Regions from separate parts of the Verrucosispora sp. NA02020 genome, predicted to be linked through region 3. Evidence: riboswitches for the same ligand, from Rfam matches in the RefSeq annotation. Region 3 holds a riboswitch; each other region holds the start of a gene.
What was found. Region 3 has a riboswitch for cobalamin ahead of HUT12_RS11650 (ABC transporter substrate-binding protein). Riboswitches for the same ligand answer to the same signal wherever they lie in the genome.
Positions count from the first base shown of each region.

Region 1: it holds a riboswitch for cobalamin, as region 3 does, so the genes downstream of both, metE (5-methyltetrahydropteroyltriglutamate--homocysteine S-methyltransferase) here and HUT12_RS11650 (ABC transporter substrate-binding protein) in region 3, are expected to answer to the same signal.
Region 2: it holds a riboswitch for cobalamin, as region 3 does, so the genes downstream of both, HUT12_RS14825 (ribonucleoside-diphosphate reductase subunit alpha) here and HUT12_RS11650 (ABC transporter substrate-binding protein) in region 3, are expected to answer to the same signal.

Region 1 covers NZ_CP054923.1:4,849,391-4,856,560, reverse strand. The annotation lists gene HUT12_RS21220 (class I SAM-dependent methyltransferase) at 234-929, opposite strand; gene HUT12_RS21215 (ABC transporter ATP-binding protein) at 926-1,711, opposite strand; gene HUT12_RS21210 (ABC transporter substrate-binding protein) at 1,708-2,694, opposite strand; gene HUT12_RS21205 (iron ABC transporter permease) at 2,719-3,807, opposite strand; cobalamin riboswitch at 3,974-4,193, shown strand; gene metE (5-methyltetrahydropteroyltriglutamate--homocysteine S-methyltransferase) at 4,313-6,610, shown strand; gene HUT12_RS21195 (AI-2E family transporter) at 6,688-7,170, opposite strand, start outside.
Region 2 covers NZ_CP054923.1:3,393,410-3,400,579, forward strand. The annotation lists gene HUT12_RS14820 (non-ribosomal peptide synthetase/type I polyketide synthase) at 1-2,085, opposite strand, end outside; cobalamin riboswitch at 2,206-2,414, shown strand; gene HUT12_RS14825 (ribonucleoside-diphosphate reductase subunit alpha) at 2,549-4,924, shown strand; gene HUT12_RS14830 (ribonucleotide-diphosphate reductase subunit beta) at 4,915-5,973, shown strand; gene HUT12_RS14835 (GntR family transcriptional regulator) at 6,528-7,170, shown strand, end outside.
Region 3 covers NZ_CP054923.1:2,638,405-2,645,574, reverse strand. The annotation lists gene HUT12_RS11660 (ABC transporter ATP-binding protein) at 1-308, opposite strand, end outside; gene HUT12_RS11655 (iron ABC transporter permease) at 308-1,300, opposite strand; gene HUT12_RS11650 (ABC transporter substrate-binding protein) at 1,372-2,355, opposite strand; cobalamin riboswitch at 2,386-2,559, opposite strand; partial or broken gene HUT12_RS33350 (TetR family transcriptional regulator) at 2,690-2,857, shown strand; gene HUT12_RS11645 (hypothetical protein) at 2,891-3,364, shown strand; gene HUT12_RS11640 (ABC transporter ATP-binding protein) at 3,476-4,390, shown strand; gene HUT12_RS11635 (ABC transporter permease) at 4,390-6,036, shown strand; gene HUT12_RS11630 (TrkH family potassium uptake protein) at 6,374-7,170, shown strand, end outside.

The DNA.
Region 1 (7,170 bases), 2.2 Mb from region 3:
AGCGTCCTCGGCGGACCTGTGAACGAGGCGCGGCGCCCCACCCGCCCGACGGGGCACCCTCGCCGTCGGCTCTTGACAGCGCCGCCCCGGAGTCGCAGTATTCAAGAACTCGACGGCGCTAATACGTATTACCGCAACGCCTGAACGCCCCGGCGCTCCCCGCTGTCCACGGAGAGCTGCACGGAGCGTGACTGGTGCTGCGGACGCGGCCGGGTGCCCGGCGGCGGGTCGTCTCAGACCCGGCCGCTGACCAGGTACTGCATCTGGTGCTCGTGGTTCGGTGCCACGCCGTACCGGTGGTCCAGCTCGTAGATCGACGTCAGCGGGACGGCCGTGACGTCCGTCAGGCCCGACTCCTCCAGCACCGCCACGGTCTTGTCGATGGAGGTCGCGGTGGCCAGCGGCAGCTCCGCCTGCACCTGGCTGTCGTAGTGGCCGGTGAAGTTCTCCGAGGCGTTGTCGAGGCCGTGCGGGAACCAGGTGCTGTCCACCACCGCGACCGTGCCGCCGGGGCGCAGCAGGCGGATCCAGTTGGCCACGGCCCTCTGCGGCTCGCGTAGCGTCCACATCAGGTATCGGCTGGTGACGGCGTCGAAGCTGGCGGCCGGGAAGTCCGGCGCCACGGCGTCGCCGAGCCGGATGACCGGGCCGTCGGTGACGGTCGCGGCGTGCCGGCGGGCCTCGGCGAGCATGCCCTCGGCCAGGTCGATGCCGGTGACGCGGTGCCCGAGACCGGCCAGGACCATGGCGACCTGGCCGGTGCCGGTGCCGACGTCGAGCACGTCCAGCGGTGCGGCCGGCAGGGCCTGCGCCCAGATCTGCGCCCAGGCCCGCTGGTCGTCGGCGAGCCGGTCGGGGCGCTGCTGGTACTCGTCGTACTCGGGTGCGCGGCCGGTCCAGTAGGCGTTGATGCGTTCCTGCGTGGTCATGCCGCAGTCCTCTCGTCGGTGCTCTCATGGATCGGGTGGAACAGCAGGTGGACGGTGCCGTCGAGGTCCAGGCGCCGGATGCCGATGCCGTAGACGGGCTCCAGGACGGCGGGGTCGAGGACCTCGTCGACGGTGCCGGCGGCGGCGACCCCGCCCGCGCCGAGCAGCACCAGGTCGTCGCAGTAGCGGGCGGCCAGGTTGAGATCGTGCAGCACGACGACCGAGCAGGTGTCCAGCGTGCGGACCAGGTGCAGGATCTCGTGCTGGTAGCGGATGTCGAGGTGGTTGGTGGGCTCGTCGAGCAGCAGGTGGGTGGCCTGCTGGGCGAGCGCGCGGGCGATCAGCACCCGCTGCCGCTCACCGCCGGAGAGCTGGACGAACGCCCGCCCGCTCAGGTGCGTGGCACCGACCCGGCTCAGGCAGCGGGCGGCGATCTCGTGGTCGGCCCGACCGGTCCGCTGGAACGTCGACAGGTGCGGCCCCCGGCCGAGCAGCACCAGCTCCGCCACGGTCAGGGCGGTCTCCCCGCCGCTCTCCTGCACGACCACGGCCAGCCGCCGCGCGGCCTCCCGGGCGGGCAGGGCGACCAACGCGTCGCCGTCCACCACGACCTGCCCGGTCCGGCTGCGCAGGGCGCCGTAGAGCAACCGCAGCAGCGTGGTCTTGCCGCTGCCGTTGGGCCCGATCAGGCCGAGGACCCGACCCGGCCGGGCGGTCACGCTGACCCCGTCGATGACCGGATTCGCGCCGTAGCGCCACGTGACGTCGGTGGCCTCGATCACGAGCCGTTCCCGAAGCGCTGCACGATCCGCTCCAGACCGTCGATGGACAACGGCGTCGGCGGCTCGGTGAAGTTGAACAACTGGGTCATGACCTGGCCGTTGCGGACCGCGTTGAGCTGCTGCGCGCCCGGCAGCCCGGTGAGCCCCTGCTCGACCGCGCGGGGGTCGCCGTCGCCGTAGAGCAGGATCAGCACGTCCGGGTTGCGGCCGAGCAGTTCCTCGACGGTGACCTCGAAGACCCGCTCCTTGACGTCGCCGAAGACGTTGCGGAAACCGGCGGCCGTCAACTGCGGGTGGGCCATGCTGCCGGTGCCGTACGCGTACGTGGTGCCGCCGCCGACGGTCGGATAGAGCACCGCCGCGGTGCGTCCGGACCCGCTGCCCGCCTCGGCCTGGACCTTCGTCATCCGGTCCTGGAGCGCGGTGACCGCAGTCGACGCCTCGGTCTGGCGGCCGAACACCCGGCCGTACGTCTCCATCTGCCGGTAGATGTCGTCGAAACTCGGCACGGCGGTGCTGTCCGGGCACATCGCCGGCTCCTCCAGCAGCGGGATGTCCACCGCCGCGAGGGTGTCGCGGGAGAGGTTGTCGACCTCGCCGAGGACCAGGTCGGGCTCCTGGCTGATCACCACCTCCTTGGAGATCTGGAGGTGGCCGCTGGTGTCGGTCTTGTCGGTCAGCAACGGGATGCGGTCCAGCTCGCCCTGGGTCGCCGCGTCGTAGTACTCCTTCGGGTACTGCCCCGCCCGCGCGGTGACCCGGTCCAGCACGCCGAGCGCGTGCAGGTACGGCACGGCGGCGCTCTTGAGCAGCACGATCCGCTGCGGAGGGGCGTCGAAGGTGACGTCCACGCCGCAGTTGGTCACGGTGACCGGGTAGCCGGGGGCGGCGTCGGTCGGTCCGTCGGCGCCGCCGCCGCACCCGGCGACGAGCAGCACGCACGCGGAGGCGGCGGCGGTGGCGAGGCGGCGTGCCTTCAACATCGGTTCTCCTTGACGGACGGGCGTTCAGGCGCCGGAGGCGTGCAGACGGCGGATCAGGACCAGCAGGAAGGGGGCACCGAGCAGGGAGGTGATGATGCCGATCGGGATCTCCTGCGGTGCCAGCAGCACCCGGGCCAGCACGTCGGCCCAGACCAGGAGGATCGCCCCGAGCAGCGCGGCCACCGGCACCACCCGGACGTGCGGTGCGCCGACGATGCGGCGGGCCAGGTGCGGCACGACCAGGCCGACGAAACCGATGCTGCCGGCGGCGGAGACCAGGATGCCGACGCTGAGCGAGACCAGCACGAGCAGCCGGAGGCGGAACCGGTCCGGCGAGACGCCCAGGGTGTGCGCGGTCTCGTCGCCGATGGCCAGCACGTCGAGCCGCCGTCCGACGACGGTCAGGTATCCGATGGTGCCGATCAGCACCACGGCGGCGATCAGCAGCAGGGCGTTCCAGCGGGCCAGGCCCAGCGACCCGAGGAGCCAGAACATCACCGACCGGGCACCCTCGGCGGATCCGGAGGCGAAGATCAGGAAGCTGGTGGTGGCGTACAGCGCGTACCCGACGGCGACGCCGGCCAGCAGCAGCCGGATGGAGGTGACCCGGCCGCCGCTGCGCGCGATCAGGAAGACCAGCAGCGAGGCGCCGAGCGCGCCGACGAACGCGCTGGTGGAGAGCGCGTACTGGCCGAAGCCGGCGCCGGCGCCGAAGAGGATCGCGGCGGCCGCGCCGCTGGAGGCGCCGGAGTTGATCCCCAGCAGGTACGGGTCGGCGAGCACGTTGCGGACCATGGCCTGCAAGGCCACGCCGCAGACCGCCAGCCCGGCGCCGACCAGCATGCCGAGCAGGACCCGGGGCAGTCGGACCTGCCAGACGATCGCCTGCTGCGGTCCGGTCCAGCTCACCTCGCCCGGCACGCCGACGAGCTGGTGCCCGATGATCCGGGCCACCGTGAGCGGCGGGATGCCGATCGCCCCGGCCCCGACCGCGACCAGGCCGGTCAGGACCAGGCCGAGGGTCAGCGCGAGCAGCCAGAGGCCGGTCCGGCGGCGCTGCGCCGCCACACCGAGCACGTCCGTCGGGCTCGTCGGCAGGGTGGTGACGCTCACCGCTCTCCCACGCAAAGTCGTTGTTCTTGCCAAGCCTTTGCAAAAAGCTAACACCAAGATCACGCCAGCGGAAGCCGGATGAGTCGTTGTTCACGCTCCGCTCGACCCCGTGTCGCCGTGCGGACATCACACCCGCGCGCCGGTCGTCACGCGTGATCCGGACGCTAGGATCCGAGACGGTACTGGTTCGCCCCGGCCGTCCGGTCGAGGCGTCGTAAGAGGGAACCCGGTGTGAGTCCGGGACTGCCCCGCAGCGGTGAGTGGGAACGACCGCCGTCACACGCACTGGACGCCCTGTCGGGTCCGGGAAGCGACGGCCAGTAGGAGACCGGCCCAGCCGGTCGCGCCCACGAGTCCGAAGACCTGCCCGTGCCGCGTGCGCAGCCGCGCACGCCGCCGTCGGCCTCGCGGGAGGGCCCGGGCGAGGTCGGTCGTCGCACCGTGCCCTCCCCAGCCTTCCCCGGAGCCGTACCGCCGGACCTCGAGGGAAGGGAACCCTGGCGACATGACCACTCCGTTCGGCACGAGCACCGTGCTCGGCTATCCGCGCATCGGCCCGCGCCGTGAACTCAAGACCGCGGTCGAGGGCTACTGGGCCGGCCGCATCGACGAGCCGACCCTGCGGGCCACCGCCGCGCAGGTACGCGAGGAGACCTGGCGTACGTTGCACGACGCCGGCCTGTCCGCCGTACCGTCCAACACGTTCTCGCTCTACGACCACGTGCTCGACGCGGCCGTCACGGTCGACGCCGTACCCGACCGGTTCCGCCGGCTCGGCCTCGGTGAGCTGGACACCTACTTCGCCATGGCACGCGGCACCGCCCAGGAGCCGCCGCTGGAGATGACGAAGTGGTTCGACACCAACTACCACTACCTGGTGCCCGAGATCGGCCCGGACACCGCCTTCGCCGCCCGGGCCGACACGCCCCTGACCGAGTACGGGCGGGCGCGGGCGCTCGGCATCACCACCCGTCCGGTGCTGGTCGGCCCGGCCACCCTGCTGCTGCTCGCCAAGCCCACCGCCGACGCGCCGGACGGGTTCCGCCCGTTCGACCGGCTGGACGACCTCGTCGACGTCTACGCCGACCTGCTGACCGCGCTCGCCGACGTCGGGGTGCCGTGGGTGCAGCTCGACGAACCGGCGTACGTCGGCGACCGGTCCGACGCCGAGATCCGCGCCCTCAGCGCCGCCTACGCCCGCCTCGGCGCGCTGACCCACCGGCCCCGCCTGTTCGTCGCCGCCTACTTCGGCGAACTCGGCGATGCGCTGCCCGCCTTGCTGGACACGCCGATCGAGGCGATCGGGTTGGACCTGGTCGCCGGACCGGGTGACCTGGACCGGCTCGCCGGCCACGGCGCGCTGCCGGGCCGGACCGTGGTCGCCGGGCTGGTCGACGGCCGCAACGTGTGGCGGACCGACCTGCGGGCCGCTGCGGCTGTCGGCGCCACCCTCACCGGGCTCGCCGACACCGTCGCGGTGTCCACCTCCTGCTCGCTGCTGCACGTGCCGGTGGACCTGGCCGCCGAGACCGAGCTGGACCCCCGGCTACGGGACCGGTTGGCGTTCGCCCGTCAGAAGGTCGACGAGGTGGTCGCGCTCGGTCGGGTGCTGCGCGACGGGGTGGGCGAGCTGCCCGCCGCGCCTGCGCCGGTGCCGGCACAGTGGCGCGACGACGCGGTCCGTGCCCGCCTGGAGGCCCTGCGGCCCGAGCACACCCGACGCGGCCCGTACCCGCAGCGCGCCGAGGCCCAGCGCCGACGCCTCGGGCTGCCCGCGCTGGCGACCACCACCATCGGGTCGTTCCCGCAGACCGAGGCGTTGCGCCGGGCCCGGGCCGAGCACCGGGCCGGTCGCCTGGACGCGGCCGGCTACGCCGAGCGGATGCGGGCCGAGATCGCCGAGGTGGTGGCCGAACAGGAACGCCTCGGGCTGGACGTGCTGGTGCACGGCGAGCCGGAGCGCAACGACATGGTGCAGTACTTCGCCGAACACCTCGACGGCTTCGCCGCCACCGCCCACGGCTGGGTCCAGTCGTACGGCTCCCGGTGCGTACGCCCGCCGATCCTGTACGGCGACGTGACCCGGCGCGCACCGATCACGGTGACCTGGTCCCGGTACGCCCAGTCCCTCACCGACCGGCCGGTCAAGGGCATGCTCACCGGTCCGGTGACCATCCTGGCCTGGTCGTTCGTCCGGGTGGACCAGCCGCTGGCGGAGACCGCCCGGCAGGTCGCCCTGGCCCTGCGTGACGAGGCGCGGGACCTGGAGGCGGCGGGCATCCGGATCATCCAGGTCGACGAGCCCGCCCTGCGGGAACTGCTGCCACCACGCCGCCGGGACCACGCCGGCTACCTGGACTGGTCGGTGGCGGCGTTCCGACTGGCGACCAGCGGCGTCGCCGACGCCACGGCGATCCACACCCACCTGTGCTACTCGGAGTTCGGCGAGGTGCTGCCCGCCATCGACGCCCTGGACGCCGACGTGACCAGCATCGAGGCGTCCCGTTCCCGGATGGAGATCCTCGACGACCTGGCCACCGTCGGCTACACCCGGGGCATCGGGCCGGGTGTCTACGACATCCACTCGCCCCGGGTGCCCGACGGCGCCGAGGTGGTCACCGCGCTGCGCCGGGCGGCGGCGGTCGTCGGGCCGGACCGGCTCTGGGTCAACCCCGACTGCGGGCTCAAGACCCGGGGCTACGACGAGGTCCGTCCCGCACTGACCGCGCTGGTCCGGGCCGCCGCCTCGGTCCGCGCCGAACTGGCCGCCGACGGGCCGACGCCCGCACCGAGCGACGCCTGACCGGTGGTGCCCGCCGGTGGGAGCCACCCACCGGCGGGCGCCGCCGACGGACCGCACACCCGAGAGGACCGGAAGGGTCAGGGTGTGGTGGCCTTGACCACGACCGCCTCCGGGGGCGGTGGCTGCTCGGCCGGCGGGAGGCGTCGGGCCAGCCGCCGGACCGCGGTGTTGAGCACGGCGATCAGCGGTACGGCGATGAGCGCGCCGAAGATGCCGTCGAGCACCACACCGGCGGTGACCGCCAGCACCACGGGCAGCGGGTGCAGCGCCACCGCCTTGCCCATGATCCACGGCTGGAGGACGTTCCCCTCGACCTGCTGCACCACGATCACCGCGCCGAGGATGAACAGCGCGGTGACCCAGCCGCCGTCCACCAGGGCGACCAGCACCGCCACCGCGCCGGAGAGCGTGGCACCGACGATCGGGATGAACGCGCCGAGGAAGACCAGCGCGGCCAGGGCGAAGGCGAACGGCACGTCGAACAGCACCAGCGCGATACCGATGCCCACCGCGTCGATGAACGCCACCAGCACGGTGGCCCGCACGTAGGCGACCAGGGT
Region 2 (7,170 bases), 760 kb from region 3:
GGCCATCCCGATGACCGCGAGCGGCGTCGCGCCGGAGCGGTCGTCCGGTGCCGGTGGGACGGGACTCCCGAGCGGTGCCGTCCGGGTCGCCGACGGCCCGGCCAGGATGCGGTCGGTGAGCGCGGCGACGGTGGGACAGTCCCGCAGGTCCGCCGGATCGAACGTGGTGCCGAGGGCGTCCTCCAGCCCGGCCAGCACCTCCATCGCCGTGAGCGACGACCCGCCGATGGCCAGGAAGCGGTCGTCCGCCGCGATGGTGTCGGCGGGCCGGTCCAGCACCCGGGCCCAGACCGCCCGGACGACCTGCTCGACCCGTCGCCGGGACAGCGGCCCCGAGGACGGCGGCGCGGATACCGGGTGTGGGTCCGTCGAGGTCGCCGGTGGCGCGGGGTCGGACGTCGACGGGCGTGGGCGGCTGGTCGCCGCCAGGTGCCAGCGGCGTTCCCGTTCGGCGAAGTCACCGGCCAGGTAGCGTTCGCGCATCCGTCGCCGCCGCAGCTTGCCGCTGGTGGTGCGGGCGAACGCGCCGGGCGGAAGCGGCAGCACCCGCACGTCGTGGTGCCCGGCCGCCTCGGCGACCCGGGCCCGCGTGGCGTCGAGCACCACGGCTGCCCCGGCGGGCGGACGGGCCCAGGCCACGAAGACCACGATCCGCTCGCCGCCGCTGTCCGGGTCGGTGCAGCCGACCACCGCGGTCATCGTGGCCGGCAGCCCGGCGGTGGCGGCGGCCACCGCCTCCAGGTCGGACGCGTGGAACGTCCGGCCGTTGACGAAGATCACGTCCTTCGCGCGGCCGGTCACACAGAGCCGGCCGGCGCGTTGGAAGCCCAGGTCACCGGTGCGCAGCCAGCCGTCCACGAAGGTCTCCCGGCTGGCCTGCGGATCCCGGTGGTAGCCGCGCGCCACGTTCGGGCCGCGTACCTCGACCAGGCCCACCCGCTCCTCGGGCAGCGGACGGTGCCGCTCGTCGACGACGCGTACCTCGCAGCCGGGCACGGGGTGTCCCAGGTCCATCAGCTCCACCGCGTGCCTACCCGGCGCGGTGCTCACCGCCCGGCCCCGGCTCAGCGCGGCACGGTCCAGCACCAGCGGCGCGGCGACCTCCCCGGGCGGCGGGAAGGTCACCGCGAGGGTCGCCTCCGCCAGGCCGTACACCGGTCGCAGGGCGGCCGGGGCGAGCCCGGTCGGGCGGACGTGCGTCAGGAAGGCCCGCCACACCGTGGGGGAGATGGGCTCCGCGCCCACCACCACGCACCGGACGCGGCTCAGGTCGAGCGTGGCGAGAAGATCCGCCGGGACCCGGCGGACCGCCAGCGCCAGCGCGAAGTTCGCCGCCGAGAGCAGGGTCGCGCGATGCCGGTGGGCGGCGGTGAACCACAGTGCCGGGCGCTTGGCGAACGCCATCGGAGGTACGCGGACCTGCGTGCACCCGATGGCCAGCGGGGTCAGGTGAGTGCCGATCAACCCCATGTCGTGGAAGTACGGCATCCAGGTGACCAGCACGTCGTCCGGTCCGGCGCCGCTGGCCAGCCGGGACTGCTCCACATTGGCCAGCACGTTGGCGTGGGTCAGCTCCACCCCGCGCGGCGTGCCGGTGCTGCCGGAGGAGAACTGGAGGAACGCCACGTCGTCGGGGTCGGCGGCGAACGACTCCTCCAGCGGGGGGCTGGTACGCAGGTCGACCAGCCGCAGCACCAGGCCCGCCAGCCCGTCGGCGACCGCCCCGGTGGCGTCGTCCACCACGGTCACCGCGTCGGCGAGCAGCTCGCGCACCGCCCGTACCCGGGCCGGTTCGGGCGGCAGCGGCACCGGGACCAGCCCGGCGGCGAGCGCCCCCCAGAACAGCGGCTGGAAGTCGTCGCCGGCGTCGGCGACCAGGATCACCGGGGTGCCGGGGATCACGCCGGCCGCCCGGTAGCCGCCCGCCACCCGCAGCGACTCGTCCCGCAACTGCCGCACGGTGACGGTGCGCTCGGTGCCGTCCTCGCGAACGTGCACGACCACCTGGTCGGGTGCGCGATCTGCGGCCTGGACGAGGACGTCGAGCAGTGTCCGTCGGTCGCCGGGTCCGGCCGCAGTCTGCACGCGACGATGCTAGTGGGCATGATCGAGTACCCGGCCGACGGTCGCCGGGATGCCCGTCATCTGACACGCGACACGCCCGGCACAGCATCTGGTGTTGCCATCTCCGCACCGCACCCATATATGGTGTGCCCCGTAGCTGGTTCGACCGCCGCTCCACGGCGGTCGAGGCAAGAGGGAACCCGGTGTGAATCCGGGACTGCCCCGCAGCGGTGAGTGGGAACGACCGCCGTCATCACGCACTGGACCCGCCAGGTCTGGGAAGCGACGGCCAGTAGGCGCGAGCATCAGGCCCACGAGTCCGAAGACCTGCCAGCGCGCCGCACGCGACGTGTGCGGCGGTCGAAGGCCGCGTGGGACGGCCGACGCCAGGAGCTGGTCGTCACGGCAGCAGTGCCGTCGGCAGACCGGCGGCGTCCTCCCGCGCGGACCCGACGATCTCGGGGACAGGCGTGAGGAGGGGAACATGACGGTGACCCAGGAGCAGGCGGGGCCGGAGCAACGCCGGCACGTCATGCAGGTCCGCAAGCGGAACGGCGACACCGAGCCGGTGGACGTCAACAAGATCGTCAAGGCGGTCGAGCGGTGGGTCGCCGACCTGGACGAGATCGACCCGCTGCGGGTGGCGACGAAGACCATCAGCGGGCTGTACGACGGCGCGACCACGGCCGAGATGGACAAGCTCTCCATCCAGACCGCGGCCGAACTGATCGGTGAGGAGCCGCAGTACTCGAAGTTGGCGGCCCGACTGCTGGCCGCGTACGTGGACAAGGAGGTCCGCGGACAGCAGGTGGCCAGCTTCAGCCAGTCCATCCGGTACGCACACGGCCTGGGCCTGATCGGCGACGACACCGCCGCGTTCGTGGCCCGCAACGCCCGCAAGCTGGACGACGCCGTCGACCCGGCGGGGGACCTGCGCTTCGAGTACTTCGGCCTGCGCACCGTCGCCGACCGGTACCTGCTGCGGCACCCGCAGACCCGGCTCGTGGTGGAGACGCCGCAGTACTGGCTGCTGCGGGTCGCCTGCGGCCTGTCCCAGACGCCCGGCGAGGCGATCGGCTTCTACCGGCTGATGTCCAGCCTGGCCTACCTGCCCAGCTCGCCGACGCTGTTCAACTCCGGCACCCGGCACACGCAGATGTCCTCGTGCTTCCTGGTCGACTCGCCGCGCGACGAGCTCGACTCCATCTACGAGCGCTACCACCAGGTCGCGAAGCTGTCCAAGTTCTCCGGTGGCATCGGCATCTCCTGGTCCCGGGTGCGCGGTCGGGGCGCCCTGATCCGGGGCACCAACGGCAGGTCGAACGGCATCGTGCCGTTCCTCAAGACACTGGACGCCGGGGTGGCCGCGGTCAACCAGGGCGGCCGTCGCAAGGGCGCGGCCTGCGTCTACCTCGAACCGTGGCACCCGGACGTGGAGGAGTTCCTCGAACTGCGGGACAACACCGGCGAGGAGTCCCGGCGTACGCACAACCTGAACCTCGCCAACTGGATTCCGGACGAGTTCATGCGCCGGGTCGAGGCGGACGGCGACTGGTCGCTGGTCGACCCGTCGGACGCCCCCGAGCTGCCCGACCTGTTCGGTGAGGCGTTCGACGAGGCGTACCGCGCGGCGGAGAAGAAGGCGGTCAAGACCGTCAAGGCCCGCGACCTGTACGGCCGGATGATGCGGACGCTCGCGCAGACCGGCAACGGGTGGATGACCTTCAAGGACGCCTCGAACCGGCTCTCCAACCAGACCGGTGCCCCGGGCAACACCATCCACCTGTCGAACCTCTGCACCGAGATTCTGGAGGTCAACGACGACGCCGAGACGGCGGTCTGCAACCTCGGGTCGGTCAACCTGGGCGCGCACGTCACCGCGGACGGGGTCGACTGGGAGCGGCTGCGCGCGACGGTGCGTACCGCCGTGGTGTTCTTGGACCGGGTGATCGACATCAACTACTACCCGGCCGAGCAGGCGGCGGCGTCGAACCCGCGCTGGCGCCCCGTCGGGCTCGGGCTGATGGGCCTCCAGGACGCGCTCTTCACGCTGCGCCTGCCGTTCGACTCCCCGGCCGCCCGGGAGCTGTCGACCCGCGTGCAGGAGGAGATCTTCCTGACCGCGTTGGAGACCTCGTCCGGGCTCGCCGAGCGGTTCGGCCCGCATCCCGCGTACGCCGAGACCCGCGCCGCCCGGGGTGAGCTGCACCCGGACCTGTGGGGCGCCGAGGTCGGCCAGACCGGGCGGTGGGCCGCGCTGCGCGAGACGATCGGTCGGCACGGCCTGCGGAACTCGCTGCTGGTGGCGATCGCCCCGACCGCCACCATCGCCTCGATCGCCGGCTGCTACGAGTGCATCGAGCCGCAGGTGTCCAACCTGTTCAAGCGCGAGACGATGTCCGGCGAGTTCCTCCAGATCAACACCTATCTGGTCCGCGAACTGAAGGCGCGCGGGCTGTGGACGGCCCCGATCCGGGAGCAGATCAAGCGCGCCGAAGGTTCCGTGCAGGGCGTGGTCGAGCTGCCCGCCGACGTACGCGAGCTGTTCCGGACTGCGTGGGAGCTGCCGCAGCGGGCGCTGATCGACCTGGCGGCGGCCCGCGCCCCCTTCATCGACCAGTCGCAGTCGCTGAACCTGTTCCTGAGCGCGCCGACCATCGGCAAGCTCTCCTCGATGTACCTGTACGCCTGGAAGTCCGGGCTGAAGACCACGTACTACCTGCGGTCGCGTCCGGCGACCCGGATCCAGCAGGCCACTGTCGCCGTCACCCCGAGCGTCACGCCGGTCGTGGCGGTCAGCGACGACGAGGCGTTGGCCTGCTCCCTGGAGAACCCCGAGAGCTGCGAGGCATGCCAGTGACCACCGTCTCCGAGACCAGCACCAGCACGAGCACCGGCGTGGGGGAGCGGCACCTGCTGCTCGATCCCGGCATGGACCTGACCCTGCGGCCGATGCGCTACCCGCAGTTCTTCGACCGCTTCAAGGACGCCATCAAGAACACCTGGACGGTGGAGGAGGTCGATCTGCACTCCGACCTCGCCGACCTGGCCAAGCTCTCCCCGGCCGAGCAGCACCTGGTGTCCCGGCTCGTGGCGTTCTTCGCCACCGGCGACACCATCGTCGCCAACAACCTCGTGCTCAACCTCTATCAGCACGTCAACTCGCCGGAAGGCCGGCTGTACCTCTCCCGGCAGCTGTTCGAGGAAGCGGTGCACGTCCAGTTCTACCTGAACCTGCTGGACACCTACGTCCCGGACGAGAAGCAACGGTTCGAGGCGTTCGCGGCGGTGGAGAACATCCCGTCGATCGCCCGCAAGGCCGAGTTCTGCTTCACGTGGATCGACTCCATCTTCGACCTGCGCGAGCTGCGGACCCGCGAGGACCGGCGGGCCTTCCTGCTGAACCTGATCTGCTTCGCCGCCTGCATCGAGGGCCTGTTCTTCTACGGCGCCTTCGCCTACGTCTACTTCCTGCGCTCCCGGGGGCTGCTGCACGGCCTCGCCTCGGGCACCAACTGGGTGTTCCGCGACGAGTCCATGCACATGGCCTTCGCCTTCGACGTGGTCGACACCGTCCGCGCCGAGGAGCCGGACCTGTTCGACGCGGAGTTGGAGCAGCAGGTCAAGGACATGCTGGCCGAAGCGGTCGAGTGCGAGGTGCAGTTCGCCGTCGACCTGCTGGAGCAGGGCGTCTCCGGCATGTCGCCGGCCGACATGCGGGAGTACCTCCAGCACGTGGCCGACCGGCGGCTGGCCGTGCTCGGCATCGCCCCGATGTACGGCAGCGGCAACCCGTTCGCGTTCATGGAGTTGCAGGACGTCCAGGAGCTGTCGAACTTCTTCGAGCGGCGGGTCTCCGCCTACCAGGTCGGGGTGACCGGCTCGGTCAGCTTCGACGACGACTTCTGATCGACCTGGCTGTGCCGAGGTCCCGGGTGGCGTGACGCCACCCGGGACCTCGGCGTTCCGGCTCGGCTCCGGCCGTGCCCGGTCCTGTGGCGGGTGCCCGGCCCTGTGGCCGGAGCGGAGGTGGTGTCCGGCGTGGTCGTGTCGTCGGCCGCTGTCGAGCTGAACCGGTTGCGCTATCGGCCTCGCGATCCGTCGCCGCTGTCAGCTCGACAGCGCTCGTACCGGACACCGACCGAGCCTGAGTGTGCCGACCTCGTCCACGTCCCGCTTCCGTGCGCGTCGACGAGACGGCCGCGCCCGTACCCTGTCGCCATGACCACGGCATGGGGACCGGCGGCCGGGCCTGACCCCGCTGCCCGCTGAGCGGCCCGTGGCGGCCCTCGTGCTCCCGCCCCGCGCGCCGGTGACCGACGCGCAGGGTCCGATCTTCGGCCCGTCTGGGGCATCCACCAGGCGAAATGCCGGCAGGAAACATCGAGAAACTCGTTCGTCATCTTCCGTTGACCGTGGGATGAGTCGAGTGTTAACTGTTAACAGTTATCAGGAGGGCAAACGTGTTGGACGTGAGGCCGATCAGGGCGGAGTCCCTCGGCGAGAAGCTGGCCGGCGAGCTGCGCCGTCGCATCATCGTGGGCGACGTGCCGTCGGGCACCCGGCTCGTCGAGGAGGAGCTGGCCGACTCCTTCCAGGTCAGCCGGGGTCCGGTCCGTGACGCCATCCGCATCCTGCGGTCGGAGGGACTGGTCACCGGCTCCGGCCGCAACGCCGTCACCCGGTCGCTGAACGACGCCGACATCGAGGAGCTGATGGCTCTGCGGGAGTCGTTCGAGCTGCTGGCGGTGGAGCGGGCCATCACCGTCCGGCGCGACGTCCTCGCCCGTCAGTTGCGTACCGCCCTGATCGACATGGACGCGGCGGTGAACGACCGGGACCCGGTCGCCTTCACGACCGCGGACATCCGGTTCCACAGCGCGTTCTTCGCCACCGCCGGGATGACCCGGCTCAGCGTCCTGTGGGACCAGTTCCGCCCCACCATCGAAGGTCTGCTGCACGCCTCCGGCAAGCGGCTGGCCGACCTCGCGCCCTCGGCGCGGGAGCACCACGACCTGGCCGGGCTGATCACCGCCGGCAAGGTCGCCGAGGTCAAGGCCGAGCTGCACCGACACCTGCAGACGACCTGCTCCCGGCTGCGTTCCG
Region 3 (7,170 bases):
TGCGGGGTGCGGCCGAGCAGCACCACGTCGAGCGCGGTCAGGTCGAGGTCGGTCTCGGCGTACTGGGCGAGCAGGGCCATCCGCCGTGCCGCGGTGGCACGCGGCAGCCCGGCCACGTCGTCGCCCGCGACGGTCACGGTCCCGGATCGGGGGGCGATCAACCCGGCGACGACCCGCAACAGGGTGGTCTTGCCGGACCCGTTGGGGCCGAGCAGTCCGACCAGGGTGCCGCGCGGCGCTGCGCACGTCACGCCGTCGAGGAGTCGCGCGGCCGGCACCGACCACGAGACGTCGCGGATCTCCAGCATCAGGTGTTCCGGTCCCCTCGGCGCAGCAGTAGCACGAACGCGGGCACCCCGAGCAGGGCGGTCAGCACGCCCACCGGCAGCTCGCGGGGGTCGAACAGGGTCCTGGCCGCGGTGTCCACCCAGATCAGGAAGATCGCTCCGGCGAGGACCACGACCGGCAGCAGCCGCCGGTGGTCGGGGCCGGTGAACCGCCGCACGGCGTGCGGCAGGATCAGGCCGACGAACCCGATCGCGCCGCTTATCGAGACCAGCACGGCGGTCAGCAGCGCCGTGGTGACCAGCAGCAGCCACCGGACACGCCGGACGTCCACGCCGAGGGCGGCGGCGGCCTCCTCGCCGAACGCGAACGCGTTGAGCGCGCGGGCGAACCGGAGGATCACGGCGAACCCCACCGCGAGCAGCGGCGTCGCCCACGCCAGTGCGGTCCAGTCGACGCGGGCGAGCGAGCCGGACAGCCAGAAGGTGATGCTCTGGGTGGCATGCGGATGGGCCACCCAGATGATCACGAACGTCGTCAGCGCGGCGCAGAGCTGCGCGACGGCGACGCCGGCCAGCACCACCCGGGTCGGTCGCAGGACCGCGCGCCGGCCGGCGGCGGCGACCACGACGGCGAACGCGGCGAGCGCCCCCACGAACGCGCCCCCGGTGAGCGCCACGGCACCCGCGCCGAGTCCCAGGACCAGGACGGCCACGGCACCCAGCGACGCCCCCGAGGAGACACCCAGGAGGTACGGGTCGGCGAGCGGATTGCGGGTGACGGTCTGCATGACCGCCCCGCAGGCGGCGAGGCCGGCCCCGACCACGGCGGCGCCCAGCACCCTCGGCAGCCGCAGTTCCCACACGATGTGGTCGCGCAGCAGCGGCACGTCGGCGCTCGTCAGGCCGAGATGATCGGTGATCACCAGCCACACGGTGCCCAGCGACAGGTCTGCGGGCCCCACCGTCACGGCCGCGCCCACCGACAACACCAGGCCACCCGCGAGTACGACCACCACGGCCACCATGCGCACCGCTCGGACCGGCTTCGCCGGCGTAGTCTGCGCCGGCCGGGTGGTGACGGTGGTCAGCTGCTCACCCCGCCGACGCCCCGGGCCAGCGCCTCCACGGCGAGCACGTTCCGCACCCCGGCCGCGGTGGAGGAGAAGGCCAGGGTGACGTACCGCTTGCCCTTGACGGCCGGCAGGTCCCTGAGCGCCGCGTGCTTCTCGAGGAACGCCTGCTTGTCGGCGGCGGTGTCCCAGCTCGCGTCGACGAGCACGATGACGTCGGGGTTGCGCTCGACGACGGCCTCCCAGTTGGTGTCGGCCCAACTGCCGGTCAGGTCGTCGAAGACGTTGGTGACCCCGGCCGCAGACATGATCATCGCCGGGCCGCCACAGCAGGCGCCGGCACTGGGCGCGTCGTTGCCGCCGTCCCACCAGAGCACCCGCGTGCCCTTCGCGCCCGCCGACACGTTCGCGATGCGCTGCTTCTGGTCGGCGATCAGCGTCTCGGCCCGCTCCGCGACGCCGAAGATCGTGGCGATCTCCCGGATCTCGGTGAACACGTCGTCGATCGCCAGCTTCGCCGGTCGCGTCTCCTTCGGACATCCGGCGGCGGAGACGTACGTGCCCACGCCGAGTTTCTGCCAGTCGGCGCGGTCACCGGCCCCCTCGTCGCCGAACGCGCTCGCGAAGGAGGCGTAGACGAAGTCGGGCTCCAGTTCGAGCAACTTCTCCTTCGACGGGTACTCCTTGGCCAACACCGGCACCTTCGCGTACGCGGCGGCGTACTCGGGTAGCACCTCGTCGTCGAGGTAGGCGGTGCCGGCCATGCGGTCCTCCAGGCCGAGCGCCAACATGATCTCGGTGGCAGGCTGGTTCATCGTCACCACCCGCGCCGGAGGGCTCGGGACCGTGACCGGTGTGCCGCAGTTGGTCACCGAGACCGGCCCGGCGGCGGGGGCCGTGGCAGTCGGCTCACTGTGGCCGGTCGCGGAGCATCCGCCGACCAGGGCGAGCATGACGGAGAGCGGCGCGGCAACGCGCCAGGACGCAGGGAACCGCATAGCGGGACCACCTTCCAGCACCTCGTGGACGGGTCGTACAGGTGCCGTGGCCGGTCTCCTGGCTGACGGGTGGTGCGCCGGTGGCCGGCCTTCCCAGGCATACGCCCAGTGACCTTGCGGTGGCCTCCAGCATCCCGATCACAGTGGCGAGGGCCGCACCGGTTTCACACCGGCTTCCCGAGCACCACGGCGAGGTCACCCTAACCAACGCAGGCAGCACCGTCAGTGGCCTAGATCATGGCGGGAGTCCACGTCGGCTCCGCCTGCCCCGGGACGGCCATTGCGGGATCGTTGAACGGGTGTTTAATCTGGTGTCGTGGCGTCGGACGACGTGATGTCGGCAGGGCGCGGTGGCGAGTTCGCCACCGCGAGCCGTATCCGTGACGCCGCCATCTCCCGCTTCGCTCGGGAGGGATTCGGTGCCGGGCTGCGCGCCATCGCCGCCGACGCCGGTGTCGCCGCCGGTCTGATCGTTCATCACTTCGGCTCGAAGGACGGCCTGCGTCGCGCCTGCGACGAACAGGTGCTCGCCGTGATGCGCGAGCAGAAGGCGAAGACACTGACCGACGGCACCGGCACGACCCTGTTGGCGCAACTGGCGGAGGTCGAGCAGTACGCGCCGATCGTGCGATACCTGCTGCGCAGCATGCAGGCCGGTGGTGAGCTGGTGGCCACACTCATCGAGCACATGATCGCCGACGCGGAGGAATACCTCTCCACGTCCGAGTCCGCCGGTGTGATCAAGCCCAGCCGGGACCCCGCCGCCCGTGCGCGGTATCTGGCCTACCAGGCCACCGGCAGCATGGTGCTCTGGTTCACCCTGCACGGAGCCGGTGCCGCCCCGGACCAGTTCGCGGCCCTGTTCCGCCGCTACATCGACGATCTCACGTTGCCGGCCCTGGAGTTGTTCACCGAAGGGCTGCTCGTCGACCGGTCGATGCTCGACGAGTACCTGATGTACGTCCCGGATCCGCCTGCCGCCCCCGGCGCGGACACCGCTGCACCGTAGTCACCACATTGCCCTCTGGGCGTGGCCCCTCCTTCCACCGCCGGTCCCACCGGTCGGCGGCATCCGTTCCGGCCCGGTGTGCCGGGCCTTCCTCGAACGAGGTCTCCCGCGATGACTGCTGCCATCGACATCCGACACGTCACCAAGTCCTTCGGCCGCGTCCGCGCGTTGGACGGGCTGGACCTGCACGTCGCCGCCGGCACCGTGCACGGCTTCCTCGGCCCCAACGGCGCCGGCAAGTCCACCACCATCCGGATCCTGCTGGGCCTGCTGCGCGCCGACGAAGGCCAGGCCCGGCTGCTCGGCGGTGACCCGTGGGCGGACGCGGTGTCCCTGCACCGTCGGCTCGCGTACGTCCCCGGCGACGTGGAACTGTGGCCGAACCTCACCGGCGGCGAGGCGATCGACCTGTTCGCCCGGCTGCGCGGCGGTGCCGACCCGGTCCGCCGCGACGAACTGTGCCAACGCTTCGACCTGGACCCGAGCAAGAAGGGCCGCACCTACTCCAAGGGCAACCGGCAGAAGGTGGCGCTCATCTCCGCGCTCGCCAGCGACGTGGAACTGCTGCTGCTCGACGAGCCCACCGCGGGGCTTGACCCACTCATGGAGGCGGTGTTCCAGGAGTGCATCCGCGAGGCCAAGGAGGCCGGCCGGTCGGTGCTGTTGTCCAGTCACATCCTCGCGCAGGTCGAGGTGCTCGCCGACCAGATCTCGATCATCCGGCAGGGACGCATCGTCGAGACCGGCTCGCTGACCGAGCTACGCCACCTGACCCGTACGTCGGTCGACGTGGTCACCGACCAGCCCGCCGACGCGGTGGCCGGGATGGCCGGTGTACACGGACTGCGGGCCGAGGACGGCCACCTCCGCTTCGAGGTCGACGGCGAACACCTCGCCGCCGTGGTGCGCCGGCTCGGCGACCTGGAGGTGCAAGGACTGACCGTCCGCCCGCCGACCTTGGAGCAGTTGCTGCTGCGTCACTACGGCGACCAGCCCGCGCACGCCTCGGCCACGGAGGTGGCGTGATGACCACGACGACGCCGCGCGGCCCGGTACGCACCGGTTCCTCCGCCACCGGGACCGGCACCCTGCTCAGGTTCATGCTGCGCCGGGACCGGTTGCGGTTCCCGGCGTGGACGCTGGGCCTGCCACTGCTGATGGCGTACTTCACCACCGCGCTGGAGGCCGTCGCCCAGACCCCGCAGGACCTGGCGGGTCTGACCGCCTTCACCTCCAGCCCCGCCGGAGCGCTGTTCGGCGGACCCGGCTTCGGCTTCGACGACCTGACCGTCGAGCGGTTTCTCGCCGGGCAGTACGGGCTCTACGTGATCATCGGTGCCGGCCTCATGGGGATGCTGACCGTCGTGCGGCACACCCGCGCCGAGGAACGCTCGGGCCGCGCCGAACTGATCCGGGCCAACGTCGTCGGCCGGCACGCTCCGCTCACCGCCGCACTGATCCTCACCGCCGCGATGGCGGTGCTGGTAGCCGTGCTGACCGGCGCGATGATGGCCGCCCGCGGCTACCACCCGACCGGCTCGCTGCTGTTCGGCGCGTCCATCGGGGCGGCGGCGCTGGTCTTCGGCGGCATCGCCGCGCTCACGGTCCAACTGTCGGAGTACCCGAGGGCGGCCTCCGGCGCTGCCGGTGCCACGCTCGGCGCCGCGTTCGTCCTGCGTGGGCTGGGCGACATGGCAACGGTGCAGGGCAGCGGAGCGACCTGGTTGTCCTGGCTGTCGCCGATCGGCTGGTCCCAGCAGACCGCGCCGTACGTCTACGACCGCTGGTGGCCTCTGGTGATATCACTACTGGCCGCGTCGGCGACCGCCGCGCTGGGTTACGTCCTGTCGACGCGCCGGGACTTCGGCGCCGGCCTGGTACCGCCCCGGCCGGGATCGCCCCGGGCCGCCGCGTGGCTGGACGGACCGTCGGCGCTCGCGTTCCGCCTACAGCGGGCCGGCCTGATCGGTTGGAGCGTCGCCCTGCTCGTAGCCGGTGTCGCCTACGGGTCGTTCACCCAACCGCTGGTCGACGGCTTCGCCGACGCCCCACCGGACCTGGTGGAGATCATGGGCGGCCCGGCGAACATGCTCGACGGCTACCTCGGCATGATGGGCGTGACCATGGCGCTGGCCGTCGGGGTCTACGCGGTGCTGGCGATGCACACGCTGCGCGCCGAGGAGACCGACGGACGGACCGAGCCGGTGCTGGCCACCGGGGTGAGCCGGGCCGGCTGGCTCGGCGGCCACGTGGCAGTCACCGCCGTCGGCGTGCTCTGGTTGCTGCTGGTCGCCGGGCTCGGCATGGGCGTCGGTGCTGCGGTGAGCACCGGCGACGCCGGGTTGATCGCCCCCCTGCTGATCGGTCATGTCGCGCACACCCCGGCGGTCTGGCTCGTACTGTCCATCGCCGCCGTGCTGTACGCGACCGCACCCCGGGCACTGCCGGTGATCTGGGTGCCGCTCGGATACGGGCTGATCGCCGCCTACTTCGCCCCGATCCTGGACATCCCCGACGGGCTGCTCCGGCTGTCGCCGTTCGCGCACGTCGGCGAGTACCCGCGCGAGAACGTCAGCGTGGTCGCGGTCGCGGTGCTGATCCTGCTCTCCGGTGCCCTGCTCCGGGCGGCCGTGACCGCCTTCGGTCGACGGGACCTGACCGGCGGCGCCTGAGCCCCGGCTCGTCGTGGCTGGTCGGTGACGCAGGTGGGAGCCGCCTCATACGCACGACCCGCCGGCCCCGGCCGGCGGGTCGTGCGTAACATGGCCGCCGGTGTGCCGGGAAGTCTGGTCGGCCGACGTTCGGACACGGGCGTCGCGAGGCTAGTGAGAGGCGACCGCCGGTGTCGGTTCGGGCCGAGAGCAGTGCGAGGAGACGACCTCGCCGTACGCTGCTGACACGCCACGTACCGTCTGGGGGCGACTGTCCGGTCTCGGGTCGCCGCAGTGGTGCCCGGCGAGGTCGTTCCGATCCTCATCATCGACACCACACGTCGCCTGGCGTGGCCGGATGAGGCGTTGGATCCGCCCGCCGCAGGTCATCGTCTTCGCGTACGCGGTGTCGGTGGTGCTGGGTACCGGGGCGTTGATGCTGCCCGCCGCGCACCCCGGGCCGGGGCGGGCCACTTTCGTCGAGGCGCTGTTCACCGCCGTGTCGGCGGTCTGCATCACCGGCCTGGTGGTGGTCGACACGCCGACCTACTGGACGCCGCTGGGACACGTGGTGATCCTCGTACTGATCCAGATCGGCGGGATCGGTGTCATGACGTTCGCCTCGTTGCTGGGCTTGAGCGTGATGCGTCGGATCGGTCTGCGGTCGCGGCTGTCGATGGCGCAGGAGGTCAAGACCGTCGACATCGGCAGCGTCGGTGCGCTGGTCACCGGCATCGTGAAGACCACGCTGGCCATCGAGGCGGTGGTCGCGCTGGTGGTGTTCGTACGGTTGCTCGCCGGCTACGAGTCCGCACCGGGCCGTGCCGCGTGGCTGGCGGTGTTCCACACGGTCTCCGCGTTCAACAACGGCGGGTTCGCGCTGCACAGCGACAGCCTGGTGCGCTACGTCGCGGACCCGTGGGTGTGTCTGCCGCTGTGCGCGGCGGTCATCCTCGGCGGGATGGGTTATCCGGTGCTGCTGCAACTGCGCAGAGAGTGGGGTAGCCCCCTGCACTGGACGATGAACACCCGGATCGTCCTGCTGATGTCCGGCACACTGCTCCTGCTGGGTAGCATCTTCGTGACCGTGAGCGAGTGGTCGAACCGGGGCACGTTCGGGCCGCTGGGCGTGCCCGCCAAGCTCCTCGCCGGGTT